Regions from separate parts of the Rossellomorea sp. LJF3 genome, predicted to be linked through region 2. Evidence: predicted binding sites of a transcription regulator. Region 2 holds the regulator's gene; each other region holds the start of a gene.

What was found. Region 2 encodes Rex, which represses fermentation and respiration genes when NADH is low (regulators of the CRP and FNR family bind a similar motif). Its sites were predicted from a motif close to TTGTGAAATATTTCACAA; they were not measured.
Region 1: the regulator Rex is predicted to act here: its motif matches at 3,676-3,693, upstream of V8G47_RS13485 (cytochrome c oxidase subunit II).
Region 3: the regulator Rex is predicted to act here: its motif matches at 5,528-5,545, upstream of cydD (thiol reductant ABC exporter subunit CydD).

The regions. Positions count from the first base shown of each region.
Region 1 covers NZ_JBANLY010000013.1:57,233-67,606, reverse strand. Annotated here, with positions in the region: gene V8G47_RS13500 (carboxypeptidase M32) at 1-615, shown strand, start outside; gene V8G47_RS13495 (GyrI-like domain-containing protein) at 634-1,101, shown strand; gene V8G47_RS13490 (b(o/a)3-type cytochrome-c oxidase subunit 1) at 1,272-2,918, opposite strand; gene V8G47_RS13485 (cytochrome c oxidase subunit II) at 2,919-3,395, opposite strand; gene V8G47_RS13480 (hypothetical protein) at 3,768-3,902, shown strand; gene V8G47_RS13475 (SDR family NAD(P)-dependent oxidoreductase) at 3,967-4,737, shown strand; gene V8G47_RS13470 (chemotaxis protein CheX) at 4,790-5,239, opposite strand; gene V8G47_RS13465 (type III polyketide synthase) at 5,435-6,505, shown strand; gene V8G47_RS13460 (isoprenylcysteine carboxyl methyltransferase family protein) at 6,538-7,071, shown strand; gene V8G47_RS13455 (hypothetical protein) at 7,235-7,420, opposite strand; gene V8G47_RS13450 (dynamin family protein) at 7,528-10,374, shown strand, end outside.
Region 2 covers NZ_JBANLY010000031.1:2,635-13,008, forward strand. Annotated here, with positions in the region: gene tsaD (tRNA (adenosine(37)-N6)-threonylcarbamoyltransferase complex transferase subunit TsaD) at 1-598, shown strand, start outside; gene V8G47_RS19345 (ABC-F family ATP-binding cassette domain-containing protein) at 949-2,889, opposite strand; gene V8G47_RS19350 (redox-sensing transcriptional repressor Rex) at 3,081-3,758, shown strand; gene V8G47_RS19355 (twin-arginine translocase TatA/TatE family subunit) at 3,813-3,983, shown strand; gene tatC (twin-arginine translocase subunit TatC) at 3,999-4,766, shown strand; gene V8G47_RS19365 (YdiK family protein) at 4,782-4,991, opposite strand; gene V8G47_RS19370 (CPBP family intramembrane glutamic endopeptidase) at 4,988-5,731, opposite strand; gene groES (co-chaperone GroES) at 6,021-6,308, shown strand; gene groL (chaperonin GroEL) at 6,364-7,998, shown strand; gene V8G47_RS19385 (hypothetical protein) at 8,378-8,641, shown strand; gene V8G47_RS19390 (hypothetical protein) at 9,121-9,273, shown strand; gene V8G47_RS19395 (alanyl-tRNA editing protein) at 9,338-10,374, shown strand, end outside.
Region 3 covers NZ_JBANLY010000002.1:245,620-255,993, forward strand. Annotated here, with positions in the region: gene V8G47_RS03685 (LacI family DNA-binding transcriptional regulator) at 1-310, opposite strand, end outside; gene V8G47_RS03690 (hypothetical protein) at 460-600, shown strand; gene V8G47_RS03695 (nitroreductase family protein) at 1,381-1,998, shown strand; gene cydC (thiol reductant ABC exporter subunit CydC) at 2,049-3,767, opposite strand; gene cydD (thiol reductant ABC exporter subunit CydD) at 3,768-5,498, opposite strand; gene V8G47_RS03710 (M20/M25/M40 family metallo-hydrolase) at 5,710-7,353, opposite strand; gene V8G47_RS03715 (NCS2 family permease) at 7,594-8,895, shown strand; gene V8G47_RS03720 (histidine phosphatase family protein) at 8,955-9,500, opposite strand; gene V8G47_RS03725 (GNAT family N-acetyltransferase) at 9,652-10,188, opposite strand.

The DNA.
Region 1 (10,374 bases), on a different contig from region 2:
CTGTTTTATGAAAATTTTGTGGGCAGGGACCATTCTTTCTGGAAGCAAAATTATGCGTTATTGAAGGATTATTCGACGGGACAGTTTGATTCTGTTGAATTAAATGATTTCTACAGAGCAATCAATGAATCGAAGCCTTCGTTGATCCGGATCGAAGCAGATGAATTAACATATGCCCTGCATATCATCATCCGTTATGAAATTGAAAAAGGATTGTTCAATGATGAGATTGAAGTGAAGGATCTTCCTGAAATCTGGAATCAGAAATATGAAGAGTACTTAGGTATCCGTCCTTCCCATAATGGAGAAGGTGTCCTCCAGGATGTCCATTGGGCCGGTGGAAGCTTTGGTTACTTTCCGTCATACGCGCTCGGGTATATGTATGCTGCACAGTTAAAGCGTGCGATGGTAGAAGATATTCCCCAGTATGAAGAGCTCCTGGAAAAAGGGGATCTTGCTCCCGTTAGAGAATGGTTGACCGAGCATGTTCATCAATGGGGCAAGATGAAAAAACCGCTTGAAATCATCAGGGAAGTGACTGGAGAAGGGCTCAATGCCCAATACTTGGCCGATTATTTAACGGAGAAGTATTCAAAGGTATATTCCTTAAATTAACTATTGGAGGCAAGAATCATGGATATTAATGTAGCATCACTAGAGGATAAATTGCTTGTTGGAATAGTCTGGACAGGTCCATATGGAAGAGGGTCCGAGATCCCGAGACTATTCACGAAGTTTCAGCAGATGATCCCATCCATTCACCATATAAATGGAGATGAATGCATATACGCACCATTCCATGATAGGGCGACTGATTTTACGTATTATTGTACCGTTGAAGTTGATCGTGTGGAGAAGCTGCCACCGGGCTTGGTGGAATTGTCACTTCCTGCAGGTGAATATGCACATGCCCTTTATGAAGGGCTGTCGACGGAAGTGGAACAAGCCTATTTCGCCATCTTTAATTGGATTAAAGAGAATGGGTATGAAAAAGACTACTCCAGACTGAGTGTCGAGAAGTACCTATCTCAGGACCGTGAAATCAACGAAACGGAAGATAACAGGAAATTAGAGTTGTTTGTCCCAATTAAACAGAAATAGAAAGGAGGCTGCTTCATTTGAAGCAGCCTCTTCTTTTTGGCTGATTGTCTAGCTCCGGCGGCTAGGCCCTCGAGGTCATAAGTCAAACCACCCAAAAAGGCAAAGAGCGCCTTTCCGGTTGGTTCGTCTTATGCTTGTCGGGCCTGCCCAAGCCGCCTCCGCTTTTCTTTTTACCACATTTTATATCCTTTGGATGCGGGTGGGGCGTTTTGGATCATGTCGATGAATGGGACGGTGTAGGCGACGAGGATGAGAGCGGCCAGGATGGTTAACCAGATCCGCCAGTTCTCGAGTGCCATCGGTGTCCTTTCGGCTGTATCAGCCGTTTCACCGACAGGAAATTCCTCCTCTCCCTTGGGAGCGAAGAAAGCCAGATTGATAAAGATGTATAGAACGAGAATGATACCCATGAAAAGAATCGTGCCTCCGATCGCCTGTGCGATTTGGTAGGGGATCCAATCCAGTGCCTGCGGTGCATCCCCATAAGTGGAGTATGAAGATCTTCTTGGTGCACCCAGTAATCCAACCGCATGCATGGCGCCAGACATGATGCTCATTCCGACCGCCCATACAATAGCCTGCACGATGGCCAATTTGTTCATTGCTTTCGTTAAGACACGTCCCGTCAGATGAGGGACAAGCCAATAAGCAATCCCAAAGAAGGTCAAGACGACAGATGTGGCCAGTGTTAAATGAAAGTGACCGGTGACCCAAATCGTATTATGAACCACCTGATTCATTTGATTGGATGCATTGATCAATCCGCCTGCTCCTGCAGGGATGAAAGCAACCATTCCGATGAACGGCACTGTAAAGCGGGCGTCACCCCATGGCAGCTTCTTGAACCATCCGAATAATCCCGTAGCCCCTTTGCTTCTCCCGTACATTTCAAATGTAGCGAACAAAGAAAATGCTGTCATCAGGGAAGGGATGACTACCATGAACGTCAGGGTCACCTGCAGGAACTTCCAATAGGCATCAATGCCAGGCTCCACTAGTTGATGGTGAAATCCGACCGGTATCGAGAATAGAAGGAAAAGGATAAAGGATAGTCGTGCCAATGAATCTGAAAAAATTTTCCCTCCGATGATTTTCGGAATGATTACATACCATGCCATATAAGCAGGCAGCAGCCAGAAATAGACGAGTGGGTGACCGAAATACCAGAACAAGGTACGGCTGACAAGAACGTCGACCCTGTCCACCAGACCAAGGGACCATGGCAGGAGTTGAAATAATACAGTCCCTGCAACCCCGATGGTGGCCACGATCCATAAGACGGTGTTGATGATGCTCATGAAAGTTAGCAAAGGGCTCGGTTGTCCAGGATGTTCTTTTCTCCAGCTCATATATTTCATGATCATCCCTGCTCCGCCGAGCCAGCTGCCCACCACCACGAAGGTCAATCCTAAATAAAAGATCCAATGGGCCTTGAGGGGAGCATAAAATGTATAAAGGACCGTAGCTTCATTTAATAGGATCATGACTGCTGCCATGATCGTTCCAAGAAGCATGACCCAGAATCCCAGCCACCCCATAAAGCGGGATTTTCCAGAGTAGGTCCCTGACGTTCGGGAAATCGCCGCATGCTGGAATCCGAGAATAAAGAATGTCGTCAGTACCAATCCGAGTAATACCCCGTGAACAGTCAATACTTGATAATAACCGATACCTGCAGGCAAAGTGAATCTGCCTGAGCGGACCAAAACCTGTAACAGGCCAGCGAGCCCACCTAATGCCAGAGCAGCAAATCCCACGTAAATATGGGCCATGGCCAATGTAGCATCCTTTTTATCAATTCTTACAAATGGTTTCATCTAGTCCACCACCCTTAGCATAGATTTCATCGTGTGATGACCGACACCACAATATTCATTACATACAATGAGGAACTCTCCAGCCTTGTCGAGCGTTGTAGTGTATTCACTGACAAATCCAGGTTCAAGCATCATATTGATATTGGTTCCTGCCACTTCAAACCCATGGACAACATCCTTGGTTGTAGCCGTGATTTTCAGTGTCGATCCTTTAGGGATCTCAATTTCCCCAGGGGTATAAAGAAAAGCGGAGGCCACAAATACCAATTCATAATCCCAAGCCTTTCCTTCCACTTTTTTAAGTCCGGGTTCGTTAAACGGAGCTATTTTGTCCACCTGCTCCGGATTGACGTATGCCTTTGCACTTGGAGGCTGATGCCCCTGGTGAAAAGCACTGATTCCCAATATGATTAAAAATAAGATAAGAGACCCTGTTCCAAGCGTTAACCACCATTTCTCATAGCGATGCATATGCATATAAATCACTCCTTAAATTAAAAACGATTAAGAAATAACAGGAATACCCCAAGCCATGTTAGGACTAGAAAACCTCCTAAAAATAAAACCGAAGTAAATGTACCTTTTAATGAGGTGGGTTCCTTGATTTTGACTTCCGTTTTTTGATGTAATTCCGGTTTTCCCATTCCACTCATTCCTTCCATTAACTATTTGCTGATTTGATATATCAATCATAAGCGGGTACACCTATTTGAATCTGTGATAAATGTCACACCTATAGGGGTGATTTGTGAAATAAATGTGAAATGATTGAAAAATAGGCAATCGGGCGTGTTCATTCTCGTGAACTGATGCATAAAGTGTAAGAATGAAGAGGAAGGTGACGATCAAATGGAAAAGTATTATTGTAAACAGTGCTGTCAAATCTTTTCTGACAAGATGATGTGTCCTCAATGCCAGGTGCCGGTCGAAGCGAAGATACACATCGAGGTCCATCATCAGCAAGGGAAAAAAGATCACCGTTAAGACTTTAAAAACATGCTGTGCTAAAATAAAGAAGATTCAAATAACAGAGAAGGCGGTGGGGAATTTGTTTGTTCCTTCATTTTCATTAAAAGGTAAATTGGCCGTTGTCACAGGTGCAGGCAGGGGAATTGGACGGGCTCTCAGTATTGGATTAGCGGAATCTGGATCCGATGTAGTCCTGTTGTCAAGAACCAGGGATGATTTAGAAGAAACGGCAGGTGTAATCGAGAAGCTTGGAAGGAAGGCTCATATCCTCCCGACAGATGTGACATCACGTGACGACATAAACAGGGTGATCACCTACATAGAAAACCATGGCTTGTCCATCGATATCCTGATCAATAATGCAGGGATGAATATACGTTCGGCAGCGCTTTCGGTAACGGATGATGAATGGCAGAAAATCATGGATACGAACTTGAAATCAGCCTTTATGATGAGCCAGGAAGTGGGAAGGCATATGAAAGAGAGGGGACGGGGGAAAATCATAAACATTGCCTCCGTCGCCGGCCACGTTGCCCTCAGGACCGGGGTCGTATATGCTTCCACGAAAGCAGCCATGATTCAAATGACGAAAGTATTGGCCATGGAATGGGGGAAATACAATATCAATGTTAACAGTATCGGTCCATGGTATTTCAAGACACCTTTAACGAAGGAACTTTTACAAAACGAAGAGTATGTAAATGATATATTGTCGGTGACTCCTTTGAAAAGAATCGGTGAGCTCGAGGAATTGGTAGGCCCGGCGGTATTTCTTTCATCGGATGCCTCAAACTATATTACCGGACAAACCCTCTTTGTAGACGGAGGAATGACGATCAACGGCTTTTGAATCCAGGATAAAAGGCTAACCTTTCGCTGAAGGTTAGCCTTTTATCTATTTGCTATTCCATCATCAGTATCACTAAAAAGTCACCCGCATTTTCAATGGAAATCGGTAGTTTCAAAGCTTTGTCAAAGCCATACATTTTCGATTGCCCCACAATCACGGTCGGTGGTGTAATGTCGAGTGAATGACCCGCTTGTGCCAGGAGAGTAGCAAGATTCCCTGCAATCATATTACCAAGCTCGCCTGCGAATGACTCAAGCATTTCACCTTCCAGGGGCATTCCAAACATGGATGCTCCCAAACCTTGAAAGCTCTCTTCTTCTCCATCTATGATCATTCTTCCTCTTACGTCACCCGTGAACCCGATGAGTACACCGATTTTATGCTGACTGAACGGCTCTGTCAGCATTGAGGGTTTTAAAACAGTAACACTCAAAGGGATGACTCCTTTAATCGCTTCTACTGAACTATTAAGTATATCGGTGACACTTTTAGTTAAAATCATGTCGTATCCTCCAGTATTTTGTCACTATAATCATATCATATGAACTAGGAGTAAAGGATGATATTTTCGCGTTCCATTCATACTAAAGGACTATTTTTGAGAGGATTTATAAATAAACTAAAACAACACTCCATACATGATTTATGCCCTTGTGGAAAAGCTATCCTTATATGGAAGTGTAAGGAGTGGTCATGCATGCCGAAAATACTCTCAGTGGACACTGAGATCCCGTCAGTTAAAATCACGCAAAATGAAGCCGCAGAATTTGCAAAGCAACTGTTTTCTTCGAGTTTTAAAGATATAGGACGTCTCATAAATGTGTTTCAAAACGGTGAAATAGAAAGCCGTTACTTCGTGAAGGATCTGGAGTGGTTTTCCAAGGAGCATACCTTTCAGGAAAAAAACGATGAATTCATCCACCATGCCGTAGAATTGGGAAGTAGAGTGATCCATAAGAGCCTTTCCCGTCATAGGCTCTCAATGGGAGATGTCGATGCCATCATCACAATATCAACATCGGGTCTATCAACCCCGAGTCTGGAAGCCCGGATCATGAACCGGCTCCCATTCTCTCCCCATATCAAACGAATTCCGATTTGGGGTTTGGGATGTGCAGGGGGGGCGGCAGGATTATCAAGGGCGTATGAGTACTGCTTGGCCTTTCCAAAGGCAAATGTTCTTGTTCTTTCAATCGAACTGTGTTCTTTGACTTTTCAACACGGAGATCGATCAAAGAGCAATTTGATCGGGACATCCCTTTTCGCTGATGGTGTGGCATGTGCCCTTGTCTGCGGAGATGACAGCCCGGCATTAGAAGGCGTCGATCATCCTTTGCCAAGGATCTTTGCCACTCAGTCGACGCTGCTCCAGGACTCATTGGATGTCATGGGATGGGAAGTAAAGGAAAATGGATTATATGTTGTATTTTCCAAGGACATTCCGACATTGGTGGAAAATTGGCTGCGTCCGAATGTAGAGGGATTCATTGAAGCGAACGGGGTCGGGATCCGGGACATTAAGCATTTTGTGGCCCACCCCGGTGGAAAGAAAGTGATTGAGGCTTACAGGGATGCTTTGGGAATGGATGAAAGTATGACAACTGAATCGATGAGGGTATTGAAGAAATATGGGAACATGTCCTCTGTCACGATTCTTTATGTCCTCAAGGAGTTTATGGAGAAGGGCTGTGAACGGGGGGAGATCGGTCTTGGCACTGCTTTGGGACCGGGGTTCAGTTCGGAGCTTTTGTTGATGAGGTGGGAATGATGCTATATTTTGTATTGTTTTTCTCTGTGTTGATGATTCAAAGACTGGTGGAACTTTATATTGCAAGATCGAATGAAAAGTGGATGAAGGAGCGTGGCGCCAAAGAATACGGGCAGGCGCATTATAAGCTGATGGTCGGCATCCATATTGCGTTTTTCATTTCCCTGCTCATTGAGGGAGGGGTCTTTCACTCGGGGGTCAATCACTTTTGGCCGTTATTGCTTGGTGGTTTTATCCTGACTCAGCTCGGGAGGATCTGGTCGATCGCTTCGCTCGGGAAGTATTGGAACACTAAGATCATCGTCCTCCCCCAGGCAGAAGTCATAGCCAAAGGTCCCTATAAACACTTGAAGCATCCGAACTATTTGATTGTAACCCTTGAGTTTCTGATTGTTCCATTGTTATTTCAAGCCTATTGGACACTTTTCATCTTTGCATTATTAAATCAATTCATACTTTCTATCCGAATCCCACTCGAGGAACACGCCCTGAAGGAGGAGACGGAGTATGAGAAGGTCCATCTCAATACGAGGGGATGGATGCCCCTATTCAAAAAAGAAAAATGATTTTCTTATTGAAAATGATTATCAACTTTGATAAGATTCTAATTGAAGATGAAAATTATTCTCAAGTACAAGTATCTTTACAAAAGGGTGGGGACAAGAATGGTATGGTTTTTGATATTGTTTACTGTAGTAGCGTATGGCTTCACGATGAAGTATGTTTTATCTAATGTAATGAAGAATCCGGCACAACGGAAGAACATATCTTCATACCAGTCGAACTCGAAATCTTTTGTTCACTCAAACTTAATCGCAACCGAAACAACACGATAAACAGGGCCTTCTTCTTCGGAAGAGGCTTTTTTATTTTGTCTTTTCCCTTCATCCAATCCATCGCATATAATGTTATCATTCTCAGATCACCCTTTCCGGTATGATTTCATAGAGAATTTGATTCAAATACGATAAAATAAAAACGTTATCATTCTTCTTAAGTGCAGAAAGGAATTAGATTAGACTATGAGTCAGATTGAACATAAGAGTACCCATTTACATAATACGTTAAAACAACTTACGGCTTACTACGACATCTTTCTCCAGAACGGGGATGGGGAGAGGGCTTCCAAAGTGGAACGGCTTGCCGAAAAGTTGAACAATCATGAATTGATCCTTGCTTTTTGCGGCCACTTTTCCGCTGGCAAGTCCACGATGATCAACCGGTTGATGGGTGAAGACATCCTGCCATCCAGTCCGATTCCAACCAGTGCGAATCTGGTGAAGGTGCATCACGCCCAAACGGACTTTGCGAAGATTCATTATCATCAATCCCAGCCTCTCTATTTTAAGGCACCGTATGATTTTGAAACCATTAAGGATTTTTGTAAAAACGGGGAAGACGTATACTCTGTAGAAATTGGACGGAAGAGAAGTGACGTGCCTGAAGGGGTTTCCGTTTTGGATACCCCGGGAGTTGACAGTACGGACGATGCCCACAGGCTGTCTACGGAATCGGCGATCCACCTTGCCGACGCAGTATTCTATGTAATGGATTATAACCATGTCCAATCACAGGTGAATTTTGAGTTCACCAAAGAAATGGTGCGCCATGGTGTCAAATTGTATCTTATTGTGAACCAGATCGATAAGCATCAGGAGGAAGAATTGTCTTTCACCGAGTTCCAGGAAAGCGTCAAGAATTCATTCGGCTCTTGGGGTGTAGTACCCGATGGCACATTTTTTACAAGTTTAAAAAATCCTGACCATCCTTACAATGATCTTGTAAAATTGGAAGCATTGATTGATGGCCAGGTCAAAAAGAAGGATGAACTGATCGAAGATTCGGCAGTCTCGGCTATTTCACAATTGCGATCTGAACATGAGAAATGGTATGAGGAAGGGCTTGAAAAACTTGAGGATAAAGCCCTGGATATCCTAACGGACAAAGAATGGGAAAAGAAAGATTCCATCCTTCTAAAAGAAAGAAAGCTCGTCGATACACTGGCAAAAAATAATGTCACCTCCATAAAAGATCAATTCGAAGTAGAGCGAAGGGAAATACTCAAGAATGCCTATTTAATGCCTTTTGAAACAAGAGAATTAGCAAAGGACTTCCTGGAAAGCAGACAACAGGACTTCAAAGTCGGCTTCCTGTTCTCTAAGCAAAAGACAGAAGAAGAAAAAGCACTGAGACTTCAAAGTTTCAAAGAGGATATCAACTCCCGGATCGAATCTCAACTCGAATGGCACTTAAAGACACTTGGTAAAAATATCGTGAAAGAATATATTCCTTCATCGGATCAACGATTGGAATGGGACCGATTGAACCTTGAAGTGGACGATCACTTCCTTGTGGATTTAATTAAACAGGGGGCAGGAGTCTCGAGTGATTATGTTCTCCAATACTGTGATGATCTTTCTGAGGAGTTGAAAAGGAGAGCAAGAAATGAAACGAACGGGTTGATCGAAGGACTGATAACCGAAATTGAAAACTCATCGCCGGAAGAGCATGATGGCATGGAAGAAGAACTGGAAGAGCTTCAGAAAAAAACAGGCATCATTTATCAATGGAATTCACTCAATGAAGAGAAGGACGCTCAAATCAGAAGATTGAATAAAGCTGAAGTTGATCCAAAACGTGCGGAGACGATTATTTCAGAATGGACCGTGAAATGGAAAGAGAGAGAAGAAACCTATACACTTGCTTCCGACATGGTTCTGGATCGTAAAGATGACACGGCACATCAACGCGACGTAAATCAATCCCCGGACACCAGGGAGCAGCTCTCGTCAAAAGAAGAAGCGATTCAACGGTTAGAAACGATGGCAAATGTGTTCAGGAAGTACAAGGGGTTTACCAAGATGGCACATCTATTGGACGGCAAGAGAGAGCGCCTTTCGAATCAATCCTTTACCATCGCATTATTCGGTGCATTCAGTGCCGGGAAGTCATCGTTTGCCAATGCCCTGTTAGGAAGAAAAGTACTCCCTGTGAGCCCGAATCCCACCACCGCCTCCATCAACAGGATCAATCCGGTATCGGAAGAGTGTGAGCATGAAACGGCCCATGTACACATCAAAACAGGTGAACAGCTAATGACAGACATTAATCATTCCCTGTCGTTCTTTAATCGGAATGCATCTTCCCTGGACGAAGCCGCGGAAATGATACCTGATTTATCGACTGAAGGAAGCGGTAAAGAAAATGTACATCTTTCTTTCCTTCAAGCCTTTCTAACAGGGTATCCTTCATTTAAGGACACCCTCGGCAGTAGGAGGAAGGTCGATCTTGAAGAATATAAAGGATATGTAGCCGATGAGACGAAAGCTTGCTTTGTGGAGTCCATCGATCTCTATTTCGATTGTGATATAACAAGACAGGGGATCACCCTCGTCGATACACCCGGTGCCGATTCCATCAATGCCCGCCATACCGGTGTTGCTTTTGAATATATCAAGAATGCCGATGCGATTCTTTTTGTGACCTATTATAATCATGCTTTTGCCAAGGCAGACAGGGAATTCCTTATACAATTGGGCCGAGTGAAAGACACCTTCGAATTAGATAAAATGTTTTTTGTCGTCAATGCCATCGACCTCGCAAGTGATGAAAAAGAAAAAAATGAAGTCATTGAGTATGTGGAAGACCAATTGATTCAATATGGAATTCGATTCCCAAGGATTTTCGGTGTATCATCTCTTCAGGCACTTAAAGAATCCGCATCACATCAATCGGGGATGGAAGTATTCAAGAAGGAATTTCAAACCTTCATCCAGAATGAATTAGTGAGCATGAGTATCGAGTCGGCACTTGGTGAGTCGGAGAGAGGGCTGAAGCGTTTTCAACAATATCTCCACTCAGCTTCAAGT
Region 2 (10,374 bases):
AGGACATACGGAGCTTGTACTCATGAAAGATCACGCTTCCTTTGAGGTCATCGGAGAAACACGCGATGATGCTGCAGGAGAAGCGTACGACAAGGTAGCGAGGACATTGGGCCTTCCATATCCAGGTGGTCCTCATATTGACAGGCTGGCACATGTTGGGGAAGCAAGTCTTGAGCTGCCACGGGCATGGCTGGAAGAAGGATCTTATGATTTCAGCTTCAGTGGTTTGAAGTCAGCGGTTATCAACACGCTTCACAATGCCAAACAAAAGGGAATGACCATTCCTCCACAGGATTTGGCCGCGAGCTTTCAAGCAAGTGTCATTGATGTGTTAGTAACGAAAACGGTTAAGGCTGTAAGGGAGTATGGAGTGGAGCAAGTATTGCTTGCTGGCGGAGTTGCGGCCAATAAAGGCTTGCGTGCTTCCCTTCAAGAAGCATTTGAGGGAATGGAAACTGAATTGGTCATCCCTCCCCTATCCCTTTGTACAGATAATGCTGCTATGATTGCAGCCGCAGGAACAGTATTATTCCAACAAGGAAAAAGAGGAAGCATGGATATGAACGCTCATCCAGGACTTGATATCGAGAATTTCTAAATGGGAAAGCTTGAACGAAACATCGTTCAAGCTTTTTTTACTGTTTGTTGATATCCTGTGAGTAATGCTCAGAATGGATCAGGCGGAAAGAGATATTAAAGGAACGAACATACGTTTTATCAACAGGTTGTGGACAAAATGTTAATAACTACTCGTTTAGTGTGTATACATTGTGAAAAACATACGTAATTCATAACCTAAATAATGGTAAGTGTTGTGGATAACTCAGGTTGTTTTTGTGGATAGTGTGGAAAACTCCTGTGAATAACGTTTTATAAGTGTTTTGATTGTGGATAATAATGTGGAATAAAAAAGGACTGGGGAGTGATCGTTATCCCCAATCCTGTGGATTACTGCTCTTCTTGAAGGAGTTCTTCCAGTTCTGTCCATTCTTCCAATAAAGAATCAAGCTCTTCTTTCGCTTTTGTGAGTGATTCATTAATATCCTGGACTTTCTCGTGATCTTGAAAGATGTCAGGATCGCAGAGGAGATCTTCTTTTTCTTGTATGTTTGTTTCAAGTACTTCCATGAGGCCTTCGATTTCTTCGACTCTGCGCTTTCGTTGACGTTCGAGTTTTTTCGCTTCTTTATCAATCTTGTGAGATCGTTTTTGAGTCGGCTGCTGTAATTGTTCACCCTGTTCCATGCGTTCAAGTGCCGCCAGTTCTTCCTGCTGCTGTAATTTTTCTACATAATAATCGTAATCGCCAAGATACTCCGTCGAGCCTTTCTTGGATAGTTCAACGACCTTTGTGGCAATTCGGTTGATGAAATACCGGTCGTGTGATACAAAGAGGATGGTTCCGGGATAATCAATCAGGGCATTCTCCAACACTTCTTTGCTATCCAGATCAAGATGGTTTGTCGGCTCATCCAGTATCAGGACGTTCCCTTTTTCCATCATCAGCTTGGAGAGGGCTAACCGTGCTTTTTCTCCACCGCTAAGTGTAGAAACGGGCTTTAGGACATCTTCCCCTGAAAAGAGGAAGTTGCCGAGGACCGTCCGGATTTCTTTCTCCATCTTCATCGGATATTCGTCCCACAGTTCATTTAAGACCGTCTTGTTCGATGATAGTTCGGCTTGTTCCTGGTCATAGTAACTGATGGTCACATTAGATCCGAATTTAAATGTGCCGTCGAGAGGCTGAAGTTTATTCACAAATGTTTTTAAAAGAGTGGACTTCCCGATTCCGTTCGGTCCGACCAGGGCGATACTGTCTCCTTTTTTGACAGAGAAATCGATATGGGAGGAAATCGTCTCGTTTTTCCCGTAGCCTATGGTAAGGTCCTGGACGTGCAGGACGTCATTCCCGCTTGGCCGGTCGATTTGAAATGCGAAGCTGGCAGATTTCTCATCGCCGAGTGGGCGCTCCATCCGCTCCATCCGCTCCAGTTTCTTTCGTCGGCTTTGTGCCATTTTTGTGGTAGACGCCCTTGCGATATTCCGTTGGATGAAGTCTTCGAGCTTTGCGACTTCCTGCTGTTGACGCTCGAACATTTTGCGGTCTTTCTCATAGTCTTCTGCTTTTTGTTCAAGATACCTGCTGTAGTTCCCGAGGTATTTCTTACTCCTGTTTCGGGAAATTTCATACACTTGATTGACGACGCTGTCTAAAAAGTAGCGATCATGGGAAACGATCAGGACGGCTCCTTCATAGCTCTGAAGATACGTTTCAAGCCATGATAAAGTTTCGATATCCAAGTGATTGGTCGGCTCATCAAGGATAAGGATGTCAGGCTTGGTCAGAAGAAGCTTACCAAGGGCGAGACGGGTTTTCTGCCCACCGCTCAATGTTGAAATCTTGGTTTCGTAATCAAAATCGGCAAAGTTCAATCCGTGAAGGACGGAACGGATATCGGCTTCATACTGATAGCCGCCGGAGTCCTTGAAGAGAACCTGTAATTGATCGTATTCCTTCAATACCCGTTGATAGACCTCCTCTTGTTCATATACCGAGGGATCGGCCATTTGCTGCTCCAATAATCGCAATTTTTTTTCCTGCTGTTTCAATTCCTCAAAGACGGTCAGCATCTCAGACCAGATGGATAGATCCGATTCGAGACCCGTATTTTGGGCAAGATACCCGATGGAGACGCCTTTTGGCTTTGTGATCTCCCCGGAGTCGTAGGAAAGGTGGCCTGCTATTATTTTTAGAAGAGTCGACTTCCCCGCACCATTACGGCCAACAAGGGCAACGCGATCTCTGGTCTGTATTTCAAGTTTAATATTTGATAGGATATTATCTGCACCGAAGTTTTTTGTTAATTGATTCACTTGTAAAAGAATCATGACGTTTCACCTCTATTTCATAGTGCTAGTGTACCGTATTTGAGAGGGGAACGGCAATAAAACACCTATTAATCTTCGTACACTTAGGATAAAATATAGTGTATGATGGGTAGGAGAGTTTAATAAATTCTGGATGCTTTCAATTTTGGAAGCGGTATCAGAGGTTTTGAATAGATGTGGGGGAATACAATATGAACCAGGATACAACGAAAATTCCACAGGCAACGGCCAAGCGCCTTCCGTTATATTATCGATTTATCAAGAATCTGTACTCATCAGGTAAGCAGAGGGTTTCATCGAAGGAATTAAGTGAAGCGGTGAAAGTTGATTCTGCTACGATCCGCAGGGACTTTTCTTATTTTGGTGCATTGGGTAAAAAGGGATACGGCTATAATGTCAATTATCTGTTATCCTTCTTCCGTAAGACCCTGGATCAGGATGCCCTTACGAAGGTTGTGCTGATCGGGGTGGGGAATCTTGGTACAGCGTTTCTTCATTATAACTTCATCAAGAATAATAATACGAAGATCGAAATGGCTTTTGAGGTGGATGAAAAGAAGGTCGGGACTCAAATCAGTGATGTACCCGTTTTTCATTTAGATGATTTAGAAGAGAAGCTTGTGGGGCATGATATTGAAGTAGCGATTCTGACGGTGCCGGCATCTTCTGCTCAGAATATCACAGACCGATTGGTTTCTTCGAATATAAAGGGGATACTGAATTTCACCCCTGCGAGATTGACGGTGCCCGACCATATCCGCGTCCATCATATCGACTTGGCGGTGGAACTTCAGTCACTCGTTTACTTCTTGAAACATTATTCAGAGGATGACACGGAAATGTCACAAGATGGAATCATAACAGAATAGAAAATTCTTCATATTTACGTTATGATAGAATGGTAAAAGAGGAGGTGTCTCATTATGCCAGGTCCAGGTAGCCTCGTATTAATAGCAGTCGTTGCTTTACTTATTTTTGGTCCTAAGAAACTTCCGGAATTAGGAAAAGCGGCAGGAAATACATTGCGTGAATTTAAAAATGCAACAAAAGGCTTAGCAGATGATGAAGACGAAAAAAATAATAGTGCTAAGTAGGGTAGGATGAACGCCATGAGTCAAAGAGACATGACAGTTTATGAACATATAGGAGAATTGCAAAAACGACTCATGTTTGTAGTCGTTTTCTTCTTGTTAGCAGTTGTTGTAAGCTTCTTTCTTGCAGAACCTTTGATCAGGTACTTACAGCATGCCGATGAAGCGAAAGAATTAACCATGAACGCCTTTCGTATCACAGATCCTCTCAAGATCTATATGGAAATGATCATGTTCATTGCTTTGATCATGACATCCCCTATCATTCTTTTTCAAGTCTGGTCTTTTGTCAGTCCGGGTTTATACGAAAGAGAAAGAAAAGTGACGCTTAGTTACATTCCAGTTTCCCTCATCCTTTTCTTAGGTGGATTGTCATTTTCTTATTTTATTTTGTTTCCATATATCGTGAAATTCATGATGGGTTTATCAACGAATCTAAATATAGAACAAGTGATAGGAATAAACGAATATTTTCATTTCTTATTCCAGATCACGATTCCTTTCGGTTTTCTCTTTCAGTTACCCGTAGCCATGCTTTTTCTTACACGGTTAGGTATCATCACACCGATGATGATGGGGAAGATGAGGAAAGCTGCCTACTTTATCTTATTGGTCATCGCGGCCCTTATCACGCCTCCCGACATTGTGTCCCATCTAATGGTGACGGTACCGCTGTTCATACTATATGAAATCAGCATCTGGATCTCCAAGATCGGATACAAAAAGGTATTGGAAGCGGAGCAGAAGCTTGAAATGGAACAGTTCGAGGACAAAAATAAGGATTGATCAAATGATCAATCCTTATTTTTTGTCCTTTATTTGTTTTTTGATCTTGAAATGCAGCATGATCATCCTTAACCCGGAACCGAAGTCCAGGGTTGCAAGAAAGATGAGCATATACGTGAAAAATCCCCAACCTTCATCATTCTGTACGTTTTGTACAGCAAAGTATGTGAAGAGCACACCGAGAAGGAGATAGATCACTCCCGAGAACAATGGTGATCTCCTCATAGAAATAATCCTCCAATAAATCCTTGTATTTTTTCAGCTTCATTCATCATTTTATCGATTTCGTCCTTATAGATAGATTGCATTAGTACGACCGTTGTATTCATGGCCACGTGAGCAAATATTGGCACAAGGATCCTCTTCGTTTTTACATAAAGAAAGGCGAAGGTGAATCCCATTGCTGAATACAGGATCACATGCTCAGGCTCGAAATGGGCAAGAGCGAAGATGACCGAACTGATGAGAGCGGCAAAGAAGAAATGCATCTTCTCATACAGAACACCGAAAATGATCTTCCTGAATACGATCTCTTCCAATATTGGGCCGATGATGGCCGCGACCATCATGGATAATGGAACCTTTTCAATGATGCCGATGATCATCTGGGTATTTTCAGAACCCATTTGGATACCCAGGGCATACTCCACTTGAATCGCAATCGATTGAGCAAGGAACGCCATGAAAATTCCGAGTACCGCCCAAATGATGGACCGCCCCGTACCCATGGGAGCACTGCGCTCAAGTCCTGTACTTGTCTCACTCTTCCTTAGGATGCCCCAGACAACGAGCAGGGTCAATGTAAAGCTGATGACGAGCCAGTATCCAGGGACAAGGCCCCTTACCGTCTCATCGGGATTCCCTAGGACGTCAACACCAATTTTATATAACAGGGGTACCCCGACAATGCTTGAAAGCTGCATAACGATATAGGCTATTAAAATAAATCCGAAATGTTTTTTCAACGTTTGATCTCCTTTAGCACCTGTAAGATAACGGCGATGTTACTCCTGTACAATTCTACTAAGAAAAGCGGAACTGTTCAAATCTAAGGGTTTCTTTCACCCTGGAATATATGGGGGAAGAAGGGCATAGGATAGGAGGGTGTGAAAAAAAGAGAAATATGACGAAAAAAATTTCAGGCAGGACTCTTGCAAAATGAAAACGAATTAATTAATATAATAGTTGTGTTAGCACTCACAGTGAGCGAGTGCTAATAAAAAACATTTACATAATTCAAGGAGGTTGTTTCACTTGTTAAAACCACTAGGTGATCGCGTCGTTATCGAGCTAGTTGAGTCAGAAGAAAAAACAGCAAGCGGTATTGTGCTACCGGATTCCGCAAAGGAAAAGCCACAAGAAGGTAAAGTGATGGCTGTAGGTACTGGTCGCATTCTTGACAACGGTGAGCGCGTTGCTCTTGAGGTAGCTGTCGGCGATCGGATCATTTTCTCTAAATACGCTGGTACAGAAGTGAAATACCAAGGCACAGAATACCTGATCCTTCGTGATAGCGATATTCTGGCTGTAGTTGGCGAATAATTAAATTTCCTTAAAGTAAACCATACATTATTTAAATAAGAGGAGGACTTTATCAATGGCTAAAGATATTAAATTCAGCGAAGAAGCACGCCGTTCCATGCTTCGCGGTGTCGATCAATTAGCAAATGCAGTAAAAGTAACTCTTGGACCAAAAGGACGTAACGTGGTACTTGAGAAGAAATTCGGTTCACCACTTATCACAAATGACGGTGTAACCATTGCGAAAGAAATCGAACTGGAAGATGCATTCGAAAACATGGGTGCAAAACTGGTTGCTGAAGTAGCAAGCAAAACAAACGAAATCGCCGGTGACGGTACAACGACTGCAACGGTCCTTGCTCAAGCAATGATCCGCGAAGGTCTTAAAAACGTAACAGCTGGTGCAAACCCTGTAGGCGTTCGCAAAGGGATCGAAAAAGCGGTTCAAGCGGCTATCGAAGAATTAAAAGTGATCTCCAAGCCAATCGAAGGCAAAGATTCCATCGCTCAGGTTGCGGCAATCTCAGCTGCTGACGAAGAAGTCGGTCAACTGATCGCAGAAGCAATGGAGCGCGTTGGAAACGACGGCGTTATCACTATTGAAGAATCTAAAGGGTTCACTACTGAACTTGACGTTGTAGAAGGAATGCAGTTCGACCGTGGATATGCATCTCCATACATGGTAACTGATTCTGACAAAATGGAAGCTGTCTTAGAAAATCCATACATCCTGATCACTGACAAGAAAATCGGTAACATCCAGGAAGTACTTCCTGTCCTTGAGCAAGTTGTACAACAAGGTAAGCCACTATTAATGGTAGCTGAAGATGTTGAAGGTGAAGCTCTTGCAACGCTTGTTGTGAATAAACTTCGCGGTACATTCAACGCGGTTGCTGTTAAAGCTCCTGGCTTCGGTGACCGTCGTAAAGCAATGCTTGAAGACTTAGCGGTTCTTACTGGTGGAGAAGTGATCACAGAAGATCTAGGCCTGGACCTTAAATCTGCCAACATCACTCAACTAGGCCGCGCTGCGAAAGTAGTCGTAACGAAAGAAAACACGACTGTCGTAGAAGGTTCTGGAGATCCGGAAAAAATCGCAGCTCGCGTAAATCAAATCCGTGCTCAATTAGAAGAATCCACTTCTGAATTCGACAAGGAAAAATTACAAGAGCGTCTTGCTAAGCTTGCAGGTGGAGTAGCAGTCGTGAAAGTCGGAGCTGCAACTGAAACTGAGCTTAAAGAGCGTAAACTACGCATCGAAGACGCCCTGAACTCTACTCGTGCAGCAGTAGAAGAAGGTATCGTATCCGGTGGTGGTACGGCACTCGTGAACGTATACAATAAAGTAGCATCAATCGAAGCGGATGCAGATGTAGCAACTGGTATCAACATCGTGCTGCGTGCTCTAGAAGAGCCGATCCGTCAAATCGCTCACAACGCCGGACTCGAAGGTTCTATCATCGTAGAACGTCTGAAGAAGGAAGAAGTAGGTGTCGGATTCAACGCAGCTACTGGTGAGTGGGTCAACATGATCGAAAAAGGTATCGTAGATCCAACCAAAGTAACTCGTTCTGCGCTTCAAAACGCAGCGTCTGTTGCAGCAATGTTCCTGACTACTGAAGCAGTAGTAGCGGACATTCCTGAAGAAGGCGGCGGCATGCCGGATATGTCCGGTATGGGCGGCATGGGTGGAATGGGCGGCATGATGTAATCTGCCGACCGTTTCACTTTTGTGAAGCAGTTCGATGTAGAAATAGTTAGTAAGAAGAAGACTACTTCCTAGTTAAAGGAGGTAGTCTTTTTTGTGTTGTTAAAGTTCGCATATCAAGAATTTATTGAAGACCGGATATTCAAGGACACCACAAAGGTAAATATCCAAAATTAAAAGGAATAATAAAAGAGTCTTTAGTGAAGATGGTAATGAATGCCTTCTTAAACATGAGGAAAGGTGAATAAAAGTGTAGAGGAGGTAGTCGTGAGTTCTGGACAAGGACCCCTCAAAAATTGAACCGTAGATGATTGTCCATACGGATTTTGCGATTATGAATACAATATATAAATCTTTCAAGTATAAGAAGGGAGGTAAGTAAATGAAAAAACCCAAAATCAAAAGTCTAACCAATCAGACCTTTTCAAATCGTGTGGAACGAGCAGAGTTTGATGATAACTGGAAGACGACGCTTTCCCCTGAAGGCTATGTCATCTATGTTGCATTGGCTGACCGTGCTGAAGTGGAACTTTTATTATCTGACGGCTCAAGCAGGCTGGTCCTTTTTCCTAAAAAAGGCACGGTGACAGTAGGGGGTGGGGGAACTACTCACTTCAGCAAGCCGCATAAAACCATTACGCTATAAGCTGCTTATTCCACCTCTTTACTAATTTCTTCAATTTACTAAACCTCTCTAACAGTTGCCACATACCATACGCACATGTATACTGTACGGACGTCTGCAATGGGTGACTATATTTGAAATTACTACCTTTTTGCTAACGCAACTCCAGTAAAATAGGGTAAAAAGAAGTTAAAGATATTTAAGACAACATTTATAATAAACTTTTTATCCTGCACTCTGCTTTCATCAAGGTAAAGATTTTACACACTTTCACCATAGAGGCGGCATGATGTAATCATCATCCCCCATCCCTGGAGCTATCCAGATAAAAGTGGTCATTCCATATGGAGTGACTACTTTTTTTACGTCCTAAGAGAGTTAAAGAGTTTACAAACTCACCATATAGGTAAAAAGTATGATAACACGACATCCGTATTGTAATGATTTACGAATGCTTCAAATGACGTCTACTTTCTAACTAAAATAAAGCAGGTGATAACATGGACTATACAACGATGGATCTCAGGACGCTGGTAGAACGGGTCATTGAAGGGGACGAACGGGCAAAAGAAGAATTTGAAAGACGATGGGAGATTCCGTGGGAACAAGTTGGGACAGTACCGATATCGATCGAGAAGAAGCCAAGGGACTGACGTGGTTCCACCCATCCCTCTTATGATAAAGTATGGATAGAACAGTTCAGAAAGAGGGTTACCGATGACAGTCAAACAATACTACCAAGATGCCTATATGAAAAGCTTTCACACATCCATTCAGGAGCAGCAGCAGAATGAGTCGGGCTGGTACGTTGTATTAGAAGAGACGGCTTTCTATCCAACAGGCGGCGGCCAGCCTCATGATATGGGAACGTTAAAGGATAAGCGGATTATCAACGTTGAAGAGGTGAATGGAGAAATCCGTCATTACATAGAAGAACCGTTTGAGCATATTTCAGGAGTTTTCGAAGGGCAGATCGATTGGGAACGCCGATTCGATCACATGCAGCAGCACGCCGGTCAGCATATCCTTTCTGCCGCATTTGCAGAAGCACTGCAATACGAGACGATTAGCTTTCATCTCGGAAAAGAAGTCCTCACCATCGACTTAAACGTCAGTGACATCAGCAACTCAGATGCTTCGAAAGCAGAAGAACTAGCCAACAGAATCATAAGGGAAGCGCGTCCGATCCAGACGAAGTGGGTGAAGGAAGCGGACCTGTCAGACTATCCGCTACGAAAGCAACCATCCGTCACAGGCGAGATCCGTCTCGTCATCATCCCGGACTTCGATTATAACGGGTGCGGGGGAACCCATCCAAGGTCCACAAGTGAAGTAGGGGCCATCAAGATCCTTGATTGGGAAAAGCACAAAGGCCATATCCGATTGCAGTTTGTGTGCGGGGAGCGGGTCCTTTATCAATTACACCGTAAGCACGGAATCCTGAAAGAGCTCACAAGTGTCCTTCAAGTACCGGAAGAGACTATGGTACCGACGGCCCGCCAGCTGATCGCCAAACAGAAAGAGCAGGAGAAGGCACTGGAAGGATTGAAAGAGGTGCTGTTGACGTATGAAGCTGAAGGGTTACCTGGAGTCCAAAAAGAAGGCTATATGCTTATCCAAAGAGCTTACAATGACAGACCAATCCAGGAACTTCAGAAGATTGCACAGCACATCAGCTCCAAGAGAGAAGATGCGATTGTGACGCTGGTCGTGCATAATGATCAAAAGCTTCAGCTCGTAGCGGCTAAGGGATC
Region 3 (10,374 bases), on a different contig from region 2:
CAGCCCCCCTGTCATAATCCGTCTGAAAAAGCTGAAGGTGATAACCATGTTTTAACGCTTCCCCTGCTATCCCTTGAAGAATCTCCCCGAAGTAAGGAAGATTCAAATAGGGTAGAATCACTCCGATGCTATAGGTCTTCCCTTTTGATAAATGGACGGCATTCGCGTTCTTTATATAATTCAACTGTTCCACAGCATCGAGGACCTTTCGGCGCTTCTCTTCTTTCACATAAGGATGATCATTCAATACCCTCGAAACCGTCGACACCGAAACTCCTGCAAGCTTCGCTATACTTCTAATATTTGTCATACCCATACCCCTCAAGACCATATTTCATTCAAAAAATTTCTCTACAAAAACAACGCTTGCTCTGAAACGCGTTTCACACTTTAAAGTAAAATCATGCAAGGAATATCAATGCTCTTTCATTCCAATTAACATGATAAGGAGGCTATACTATGCTCGGCATTTTATCCTTACCCATTCTCTGTGCCATCATCATCGGCGGAAGTTACGCTGCATTAAAGCCCATCCATTTCCACACTTCCTACGATCATGATGATCCCTTTGAGTACATCTACAACTCTAAGCTTCTTTAAATCGTATGAGGATTGAACATAACTGTATCCATTTTCTCTAAAGACAAAAAATTAGTTAGGATCACTTGTTACACCGCTATTGATTTCCGTGCAAGACTTCGCTTTCCTCGGGCGAAAGGCAAGCCTCCTCACAGCTTTCGCTCCTGCGGGGTCTTACCTATTCCGCTTTTCCCGTAGGAGTCTTCGTCTTGCACTCCAATCAATAGCTAGATCCTGCTTTATACACTGAATGTGCTTTAGCAATAATTATATAAGGACCATTTCACCAGAATGTAATACATACATAGACTGCAGGTTTCGAATGTTCGCTCATTTTGTATCGGAGCAAAATGAGTCATTCACGTCAGGTTAGACAGTAATCGGTCATTGCAACTAGTGCAACTAGAGTTGGTGAACATGATGGTAAAGCAATCTCTACATTACATTGTTATAGTGAAAACTTACACTTGGAAAGTTGATTGGAGCGGAAGGTGCTCGACTCCTGCGGGAAACGCTGGACAGGTGAGACCCCACAGGCGAAGCCGAGGAGGCTCACCGCCAGCCCCGCGGAAAGCGAGCACCTGCAGCGGAAATCAACCACTACTCGCTACAATCAAAAGCAACAGTATTTACTATTCAAAACATCCACCGCGGATCGTTCTTTCACACATCCTAAAACTTCATTCCTTGACGCATACTAAAACGTCGGTTATATTGTTCGTGTTGCTTAACAACTTACAAAAAGTAAGTAACATACAATTATATACCACATTATAACATTTCTTCATACATCAAGGAGGCATACTCATGGATAATTTCTTTCAAATCGTCGACGAACGGCGCTCTACGAAAGTATACGACCCTCATGTGGAAATCCCCCGTGAGGAATTGGTCAGCCTGTTAGAGGCGGCAGGGAAAGCTCCATCTGCCTGGAATCTGCAGCAATGGAGATTCCTTGTATTTGACCAAAAAGAAGTGCAGGAACGCCTGCTTCCGATCGCCTATCATCAGCAGCAGGTACATGATGCTTCTGCTGTCGTGGCTATACTTGGTGATCTTGAAGCCAATAAGAACATCGATCCCGTCTTTGATCCTGCGATTGAGAAAGGCGAAATGACAGCGGAAATCAAAGAGGTCCTGAAGAAGCAGATCGAAGGTGCGTACAGCCGTGAGGAATACCCGCGGGACGCTGCATACAGCAATGCGTCACTCGCTGCCATGCAATTCATGCTTGCCGCGAAAGCGAAGGGCTGGGACACTTGTCCGATCGGTGGATTCAATCCGGCTGCCCTCGTTTCTGAATTTAAAGTATCCGGGCGTTATCTTCCGATCATGCTGATCACAATCGGAAAACCGCTTCAAAAAGCTCGAAAGACAGATCGACTGGACATCCGAAACTTAATTGATTGGGCAGAATGATTGCCTGTTACTAAAGCCACATCCTGAATGGGATGTGGCTTTAGTGTGAGTTAGAATAGGACACTCTTTTCAATCTGCTTCATTTCATAGAAATACCCTTTTTGACTCATAAGCACCTCATAGCTTCCTGATTCCACCACACTCCCCTGATCCATGACGATGATTTGGTCCATTTTTTCGAGACCCGTCAATCGATGACTGATCAGAACCAGCGTATCCCCGTCCGCTGCTGAATACAGATGGTCAAATATTTCTTTTTCCAACAGTGCATCAACGGAAGATGTCGGTTCGTCGAGCATCCATAATGGTGCGTCTTTCAACATGGCCCTCGCAATCGCCAACCGCTGCTTTTCCCCCCCGGAAAGATTCTCTCCTTTCTCCAATACTTCATCCTCTAAAGAAATTTGATCCAGTTTCACTTTATCCAATGCCGACTTCATTTCTTCATCTGTCAAATCATGACGCACGAGCATCAGATTTTCTTTGATTGTACCGTAAAAGAAATGGTTTTCTTGAAGAACAACATTCGCATACCCCCACAATGTCTCTTTATCGAGGTCCCTAATAGAAGCACCATTGACGAAGATCGCTCCTTCATCCGTGGGATAAAAGTGTAATAACAATTGAAGTAACGTCGACTTGCCTGACCCCGATGGTCCTACGATTGCTGTTTTCGAACCTGTGGGCAGCTCGAGACTCACCCTGTCCAATGTCTTTCTTTCCTCCCCGTCAAAGGAAAAACTCACATCCTTCATGCAAAAGGAAGGAACATCCCCTTCAAGGACCGATCCCGATGGAGGTCCGTCCCTCTCGATAGGTTGTTCGGGCATGATAGTAGAGAGTCTGGTTGCCGCCCGGCGTGAATCTTCATAGTGGGTCGGGAGGATCGCCATTGGTGTGGCGTTTTCGAATACGGTTAATGAGATCATGACAAGCATGGCAAGAAATATTCCGTCCAATTGACCCGCTGCTACTGAATAGGCCCCCAAAGCCAAGACGATCCATGAAATGAGCAGGGAAACCAGGATGTTCGTTGAATGACTAAAGAGGGAATATCGGCTCTCCCTTTCCTGTTCGGTCACATACCCTGTCGCTGCCTGGACAAGACTCGCCTCTTTATCCTCCAGTCTCCGGTAAATCTTAAGGTCCCTGAATCCATAAAGAAATTCCGTCACCTCAGTCGATAATCCCCCACGTCTTTCCCGGAGGGTCGCCTCCACTTTTCTCTGTTTAAAAGCGAAGTAGGCTGGGACGATATAGCCTGTCAACAATAGACCTCCGAGAAGAATCAGGGCAATCGACACAGAGTAAAACACAGTAAATAAAACCGTGCTTAAAAATACCATCACCAGGACCACGGGCGGATAAAAGACCCGAAGAAAGAAATTCTGCAGGCTCTCAACATCCCCAACGATTCTTGCGAGAAGGTCCCCGCTTCGATAACGCCCGAAAATTCCCGGTGCAAGCGGCTCGATTTTCTCATAGATGGAAACCCGCAAATTCGCCAAAATCGTAAACGTAGCCCGATGGGAAAAATAGCGTTCCCCATACCGGCTAAGTGCCTTCGTTAAACCAAACAATTTCAAAAGAGCAATCATGACGGTCAGGGCATAAAGCGGTACCTCCAAGGCCGCTTTGGAAATTAAATACCCACTCGAAGCAAATAGCCCCACAGAGGTAATTCCAGCCAGAAAGCCCAAAAGAATCGAATACACAATATCCTTCTTTTCCTTCATCATCAGCTTTACGATCAATTCTAATTCTTTCATCTAATGTTTCACCCCTTGCTGTACATTCACCATATCACGATAGAGAGGGTCCGATTTCATGAGCTCTTCATGAGTTCCATGCCCAGCCACTTTTCCCTTATCCAACAACAAAATCGTATCTGCTTTTCGTATCGTATGAAGGCGGTGCGCTACCGTAATGACGGTAGAACCCTTAGCCAACTCCTCCATCGACGACTGCAGGATTTGCTCGGTCCCAATATCCAGTCCGGTTGTCGGTTCATCAAACAGGATGAGGGACGGACCTTTGAGGAACGCCCTTGCAATGGCAATGCGCTGTTTCTCTCCACCGGAAAGCCCTCTCCCCGCTTCCCCGATCGGTGTATCATATCCCTTCTGAAGTCCCGCTATCATTTCAGCGATCCCCGCTTTTTCAGCAGCGGATACGATTTCTTCACGGGTGACCCCTTCCCGTCCCCCGACCGCGATATTCTCAGCTATCGTACCGGAGAATAAGTACGGATTCTGTGAAATGTAACTCAATTGATCAAACCAGTCACTTTCCACGTATTCGCTTCTTGAAACTCCATTAATGAGAAGGTCTCCCTCAGAAGGATCAAGCAGGCCAGCCAGCAGATGAAGGAGGGTCGTCTTCCCGGCTCCACTTTGACCGATGACCGCCACTTGGCTCCGTGAAGGGAAAACGGCGGTGACCCCTTGAAGGGCATAGCCTTTTTCACTGTAGGAGAACCCAAGGTTACGCAATTCGATGGTGGGAGGAATCCCATTTGAATTGAACTCCTTCTCCCCCCATTTGACCGGCTGATCCTTTTCCTGAAGCTCTTCCATGACCTTCTTTGCGGCACCCATGCTTCCACGCCCGGTATGAAACGCATTCCCCAGCTCTTTTAAAGACTGATAGAATTCCGGGGCCAGGACTAGAACGAAGAAAGCGGTAAAGAACGGGATACTCTCAAAGACTACCAATCTCAGCCCCACCTCCAGGGCGATCAGGCCGATACTCAACATGGAAATGAATTCAAGCATCAACGAAGACAAAAATGCCGTCTTCAGTACGTCCATGGTCGCTTCCCGGAAGTCCAGACTGCTCGATTTGATCCCCTCTTTCTGTTGCCTCCCCTTCCCAAGTAATTTTAAAGTAGGCAATCCTTGAAGAGTATCGAGGAATCTTCCGGAAAACGCGGTCAGCTTGTCCATCTGCTTCTCTGATTTCTTCTTGGTCATGACCCCGATGATGGCCATGAATAATGGGATGAATGGAGCCGTCACCACCATGATCAAACCTGTATACACATGCTCTGTGAAGATGGTGATCAACAGGATCAAAGGAACGATGGTCGTTTGAATCCTTTGAGGGATATACTGACTGTAAAACCCGTCCAACCCATCGACCGCATCCATCATTGTGCTGACCTTTTGTCCCGATTGGCCTTGAATGGATGCTTGAAGGGGGTTTTTTGCCCATTTCTTCAACAGCCGTTTTCTTAGATCCCCCTTCACCTTAGCGGCCATCCTGATTCCTATCCGGCCATTGACATATGAAAGGGTGGCCCTCCCAATAAGTATGAGAAGCAAAGCCCCAAGCATCGGGAGGATCTCCTGGAACTCCGACTTCTCTATGAATATTGAATTAACAATGCTTACGAGCAAATAAGCCTGTCCAACAACGACTCCCCCCATCAACAGGGAAGTCCCGTAAAGCGTCATTGTGGATCTTCTTTGCTCTTTGGCTGATTGATTAAGTTCTTTCATCGTTGCTCTCAACTCCAAAAGTTAAAAGTTAGTGAAATACTTCACAATATATATTATAGTAAACTTGTTCCTTTCATGCACCTGTTGGGATTGACCGTTTTGTGACAATTTTCTAGTGGAAATCCAGACTTTTCAATCACACCCTACCACCCGACTACATCTCATTCAATAAAAAAATAGAGAGGAAAATAACCTCTCTACTTATTCCTTATCAAATTTCCAGTAAGTCCTTCGTCACCCGCCTGATGATCTCCGGCAGGACAGAGAACGTATAAGGTTTATACACTCTTTCGGTCCATTGATGACCATCTTTCCCGTAGACTCCTATATTGATGGAGGGGATGTTCAGCTTTCTAATCATGTCGATGGGCACAGGGTACAGGTGATCGATAAGGGGCAGATTCTTCTTGAACACTTCGATATCTTCATCTTCTTCGTGGAGCGATAGAAAGCTGCCATCTGCGAGATAAGGGAAAAACCGTTTGATGACAAACTCTTCGCCTGTCTCATTTGATATATCATTCAAACAGGTTCCGAGCACCTCTCTCACCTTTTTGCCGTACTCATTTTCCTCATTCACAAAATTATGTGGTAAAAAAGGCGGAGCGAAGAACAGGATGACCCTTGGCGTCCGGTCGGGGTCAAGATGCTGGAGGGCTTCCACCATTGTATAAGCAATCGTACGTCGGTCCTCCCCTTCCAAATCATGAAAGATTTTCTTCATGACGGGGTCCGGATCTATGCCCCTTTCTTTCAGCCAGAAAATATACTCCCTTAACGTAAGGACTTCCACTTCCCATGAAAATTCCCGTTCAGGGAATCCGTGATAGTTCCGGTACTGTTCAAACTGCCTTTTGCTTCGCTCTTCCATTTCACTTACTACCTTCAAAGCGACCTTTTTCATATCGTACAGCACTTCCCGGGCCGTTCTTTCATATACAAAATAGTTGAAATACAGAGACGCGCTGAGCGGTGTCTGAACATTATACGTATGCTTATCATCTTTAAAATAGAGACATGAAGGCGGCAGGGTGAACTCCCCTGGAATATCCTCGAGATAATCAAGATTCTGATTGATTTCGAGGTTGATCTTCGAAGCGATCACGGTTGGATCAATCGATGTCAAAACATCCCCTACATGTGCTTCTCTTCCATATATATAGAAACTTGGCAGCAGCTTTCCCGCCGCTCCCGTATATATATATCGTTTACAATCCCCGTCATAAATAGGGGAAATGAAGTCTGTGTTGATTGCTGCCAAATAGTCCAAGCCTTCGTTTTTCAATCGGTGGAGATCACTTAAAGCCGCAATCATCCCGGCATGCTCACTTTCTTCATCCCCATTGAACAGGAAGAGTAAATTTCCATCCGGCTGTTTTTCACCTGTATGATATAAAAGATTTGCTATATGGACGGCGATCCCGCTCTGCATATCCAAGGAGCCCCTCCCGAACAGCCAGTTTCCTGAAAGGGCATCTTCTTTTACCTTCTCCTCCCCTTCATAATCCATGAAGAACTTCTGCAGGAAATCGGGATCATGGGCCATATCCTGGAGGGCCCCATAATCATCGGTTCCCACCGTATCGTAATGGGCATGAAATACGACGGTTTTAGAGGACGTCCCTTTTACGAGGGCAAAAACGTTCTTCCTTCCAATCGGATCATTAGGGACGTCCTGGAGCCAGACTCTTTCTGGATGATGCTGAAAATAAGGAAACGATGAGATCAACTTATATATAAATAGGGCTTTCTCACTTTCGCCGGTTGTACCGTTATAACTTTTCAGAGCGATTAAGGACCGTGTGATGAGTTCAATCTGTTCAGAAGTTGACTTGTTTTTCAGTTGAGTATACATAGTACCGCCCCTTTCTGGAAGAATATGAGCCTATGCGTGGTAAATCATCCATTGCATGGGCATTATAGAAACTGATTCCTCTATAATTGATAACATCTTATCGAAAAAGGATGGGGTTTGGAAGGGGTTTCAAGATATTTTCTTAAAAATAATTCGGTCTTTTCTATTGAAATTCGTTCTATTACCGAATATTATAGAAGTTGTGTGTTTTTAATGTTCGTTTTTATTGGAGGTTTTACGATGTTTAAATTAAAGGAAAACGGTACGGATCCTAAAACGGAAATACTTGCTGGGATCACAACGTTCCTGACGATGGTATACATAGTGGTTGTGAATCCAATCATCTTATCCGATGCGGGTGTCCCGTTTGATCAGGTATTCTTAGCAACCATCATATCTGCCGTAGCCGGAACGTTATGGATGGCATTGTTTGCAAATTATCCGATCGCCATTGCACCTGGAATGGGATTGAATGCTTATTTTACTTACTCAGTGGTCGGTGCACATGAAGATATTTCATATATCGTTGCATTTTCTGCCGTTTTCGTAGCAGGGATCGTCTTCATCCTGCTCTCTCTAACACCCTTGCGAAAAAAATTGATCGAAGCCATTCCTCAAAATCTGAAGCACGGAATTACAGCAGGAATCGGTTTATTCATTGCCTTTATCGGATTGCGTCTGACAGGATTGATCCAGGCACATCCGACAAATTTAGTACAGCTTGGGGATCTTCATTCCCATTCGGCACTTCTTGCGTTGACCGGATTGGCTGTAACCCTTATCCTCATGGTCCTGAACGTCCATGGAGCCCTGTTCATCGGGATGATCGTGACGGGATTGATTGCGTACTTTACGGGAGACCTATCCTTTAAGGAAGGATTCGTGGCCATTCCCCATCTTCCTGAAGGACTGATGGTGGCAAACCCGGTAACGGCTTTTGCTGACGTCTTCCAGTACGGACTATACGCGGTCGTCTTCTCATTTTTACTTGTCACCATCTTTGACACAACGGGAACGATGATCGGAGTGGCACAGCAGGCTGGCCTGATGAAAGGAAACACCCTTCCGAGGGCCCGGCAGGCACTTCTGGCCGATTCCATCGCGACAACGATCGGTGCGATGTTCGGGACGAGCCCGACATCCGCATATATCGAGTCTTCGGCTGGTGTTTCTGCCGGGGGAAGAACGGGATTGACAACCTTGACCGTATCGATCCTGTTTATCGCTTCCGCCTTTTTCGGACCATTGGTCAGTTCCGTGTCAGGCATATCTGCCATTACGGCTCCTGCCCTGATCATCGTGGGCAGCCTGATGATGGGAAGCATTTCCCAAATTAAATGGGATCAGCTGGATGAAGCCTTTCCTGCATTCCTCATCATCCTGAGCATGCCTTTAACATCAAGCATCGCAACGGGGATCGCACTGGGATTCATTTCATATCCCATACTGAAAGTAGTGAAAGGACAATGGAAACAGGTGCATCCACTTGTTTATGTCTTTGCTGTCCTGTTCTTCTATCAGCTGGCGTTCCTGCCTCATTGATTCAAATAGATACTCGAAAGACCGTTCACAGTGAACGGTCTTTTTTGAATGAGCTGCGATTATATTTTTGTTACACTCTTGAGATTTCTATCATGGAATGCTAAACAATATACATCCGGCATCTCAAGTTCTCTCCAGAATTCCACACCATATTTCCCATCAAAATAATTCATGATTAGGACCATAATATTTCCGTGGGTTCCAATCACCACGTTTTTACCAGTATATTCTTCCAATATTTTAAATATCCCCTCGACACCCCTCTTTTGAGCGGTAAGATTCGACTCTCCGCCTTTCAATGAAAGGGACGGATCAGCCCAAACCGATGAAATGGCTTCCTGAAAGTTTGCGACAGGCTCTGAGGATAGTGTGCGTTCTCTCATCTCTTCCACTAATGTGATCTCCTGATTGTTATGTCGGGCTATGCCTTCTACCGTTTCCACGGCTCTTTTGTAGGGACTGGAACAAATCACATCAATATTTTCCTTCTTCAACCGTTCCGCCACATTAAGAGCATCCCTTCTTCCCTTTTCAGACAGGGGCCTCGTTAACTCTTCCGGTGTATAAATCGAGTGGGCATGCCTGACCAGATATAATTTAGTCACGGTCATATCCGTTCACTCCTTTCTCTTATCCATCAATAAATAGGGCCGCCCTGTTTGAACAGCCCCTGACTATTTGATATGTACTGCATAGAAACCATTTTCATCCAAAATGACCGGGTACTCTCTAAAAAGGCACGGCTGTAACTTCCATTTACTCGGGTATGAACTCCATCAACCAGGAATCATGGTACACCCCTTCGTGAAGCTCATGCTCCCGCAGTATCCGAGCTTTACTGTATCCACATTTCTCGTAACAGCGGATCGCTCTCGTGTTCCATGTCATCGGATCCATCACGAGGCGGTGGACTCCCTCCTTCTGAAGCAAGTACTCCACCACTGCACGAATGAGCTGTGTTCCGACTCCCTTATTCCAATAATCCGCCTCTCCGATGAATTGATCCGTACCATAAATCACTTCATCCAGATTCGTATAGCCGTAGCGTATCATCGTCTCATGATCGAGCTTATAATATTGAAGATAACCGATTTCAACCCCTTCATACTCAACAAGACAACTCATGACACCCCTATCGGAGAAGAATTTCTCCTCCACCATCTCGGTGGTGAAAGGGCGATCCCTGCCTTCATAAAATTCCAGGACCACGGGATCCGTCAACCACCTTGAGAGCGTGTACTTATCCCCAGCCACTAACGGGCGGACACTCAACTCCCCACTCACGACATTCATACACACAACACCTCCATAAACGAACCTCTTCCTATATACATTCATCAAAGCCAATAAAAAACCCTTCTTTTAGAGGGACGGACCTTGATTCCTAGGACCAGGTCCTAGGAATCAAGGTCCGTCCCCCTATAATAACTTTGACATATTTGTGAATCATTTCACAAATAATGTATGATAGGATGTATT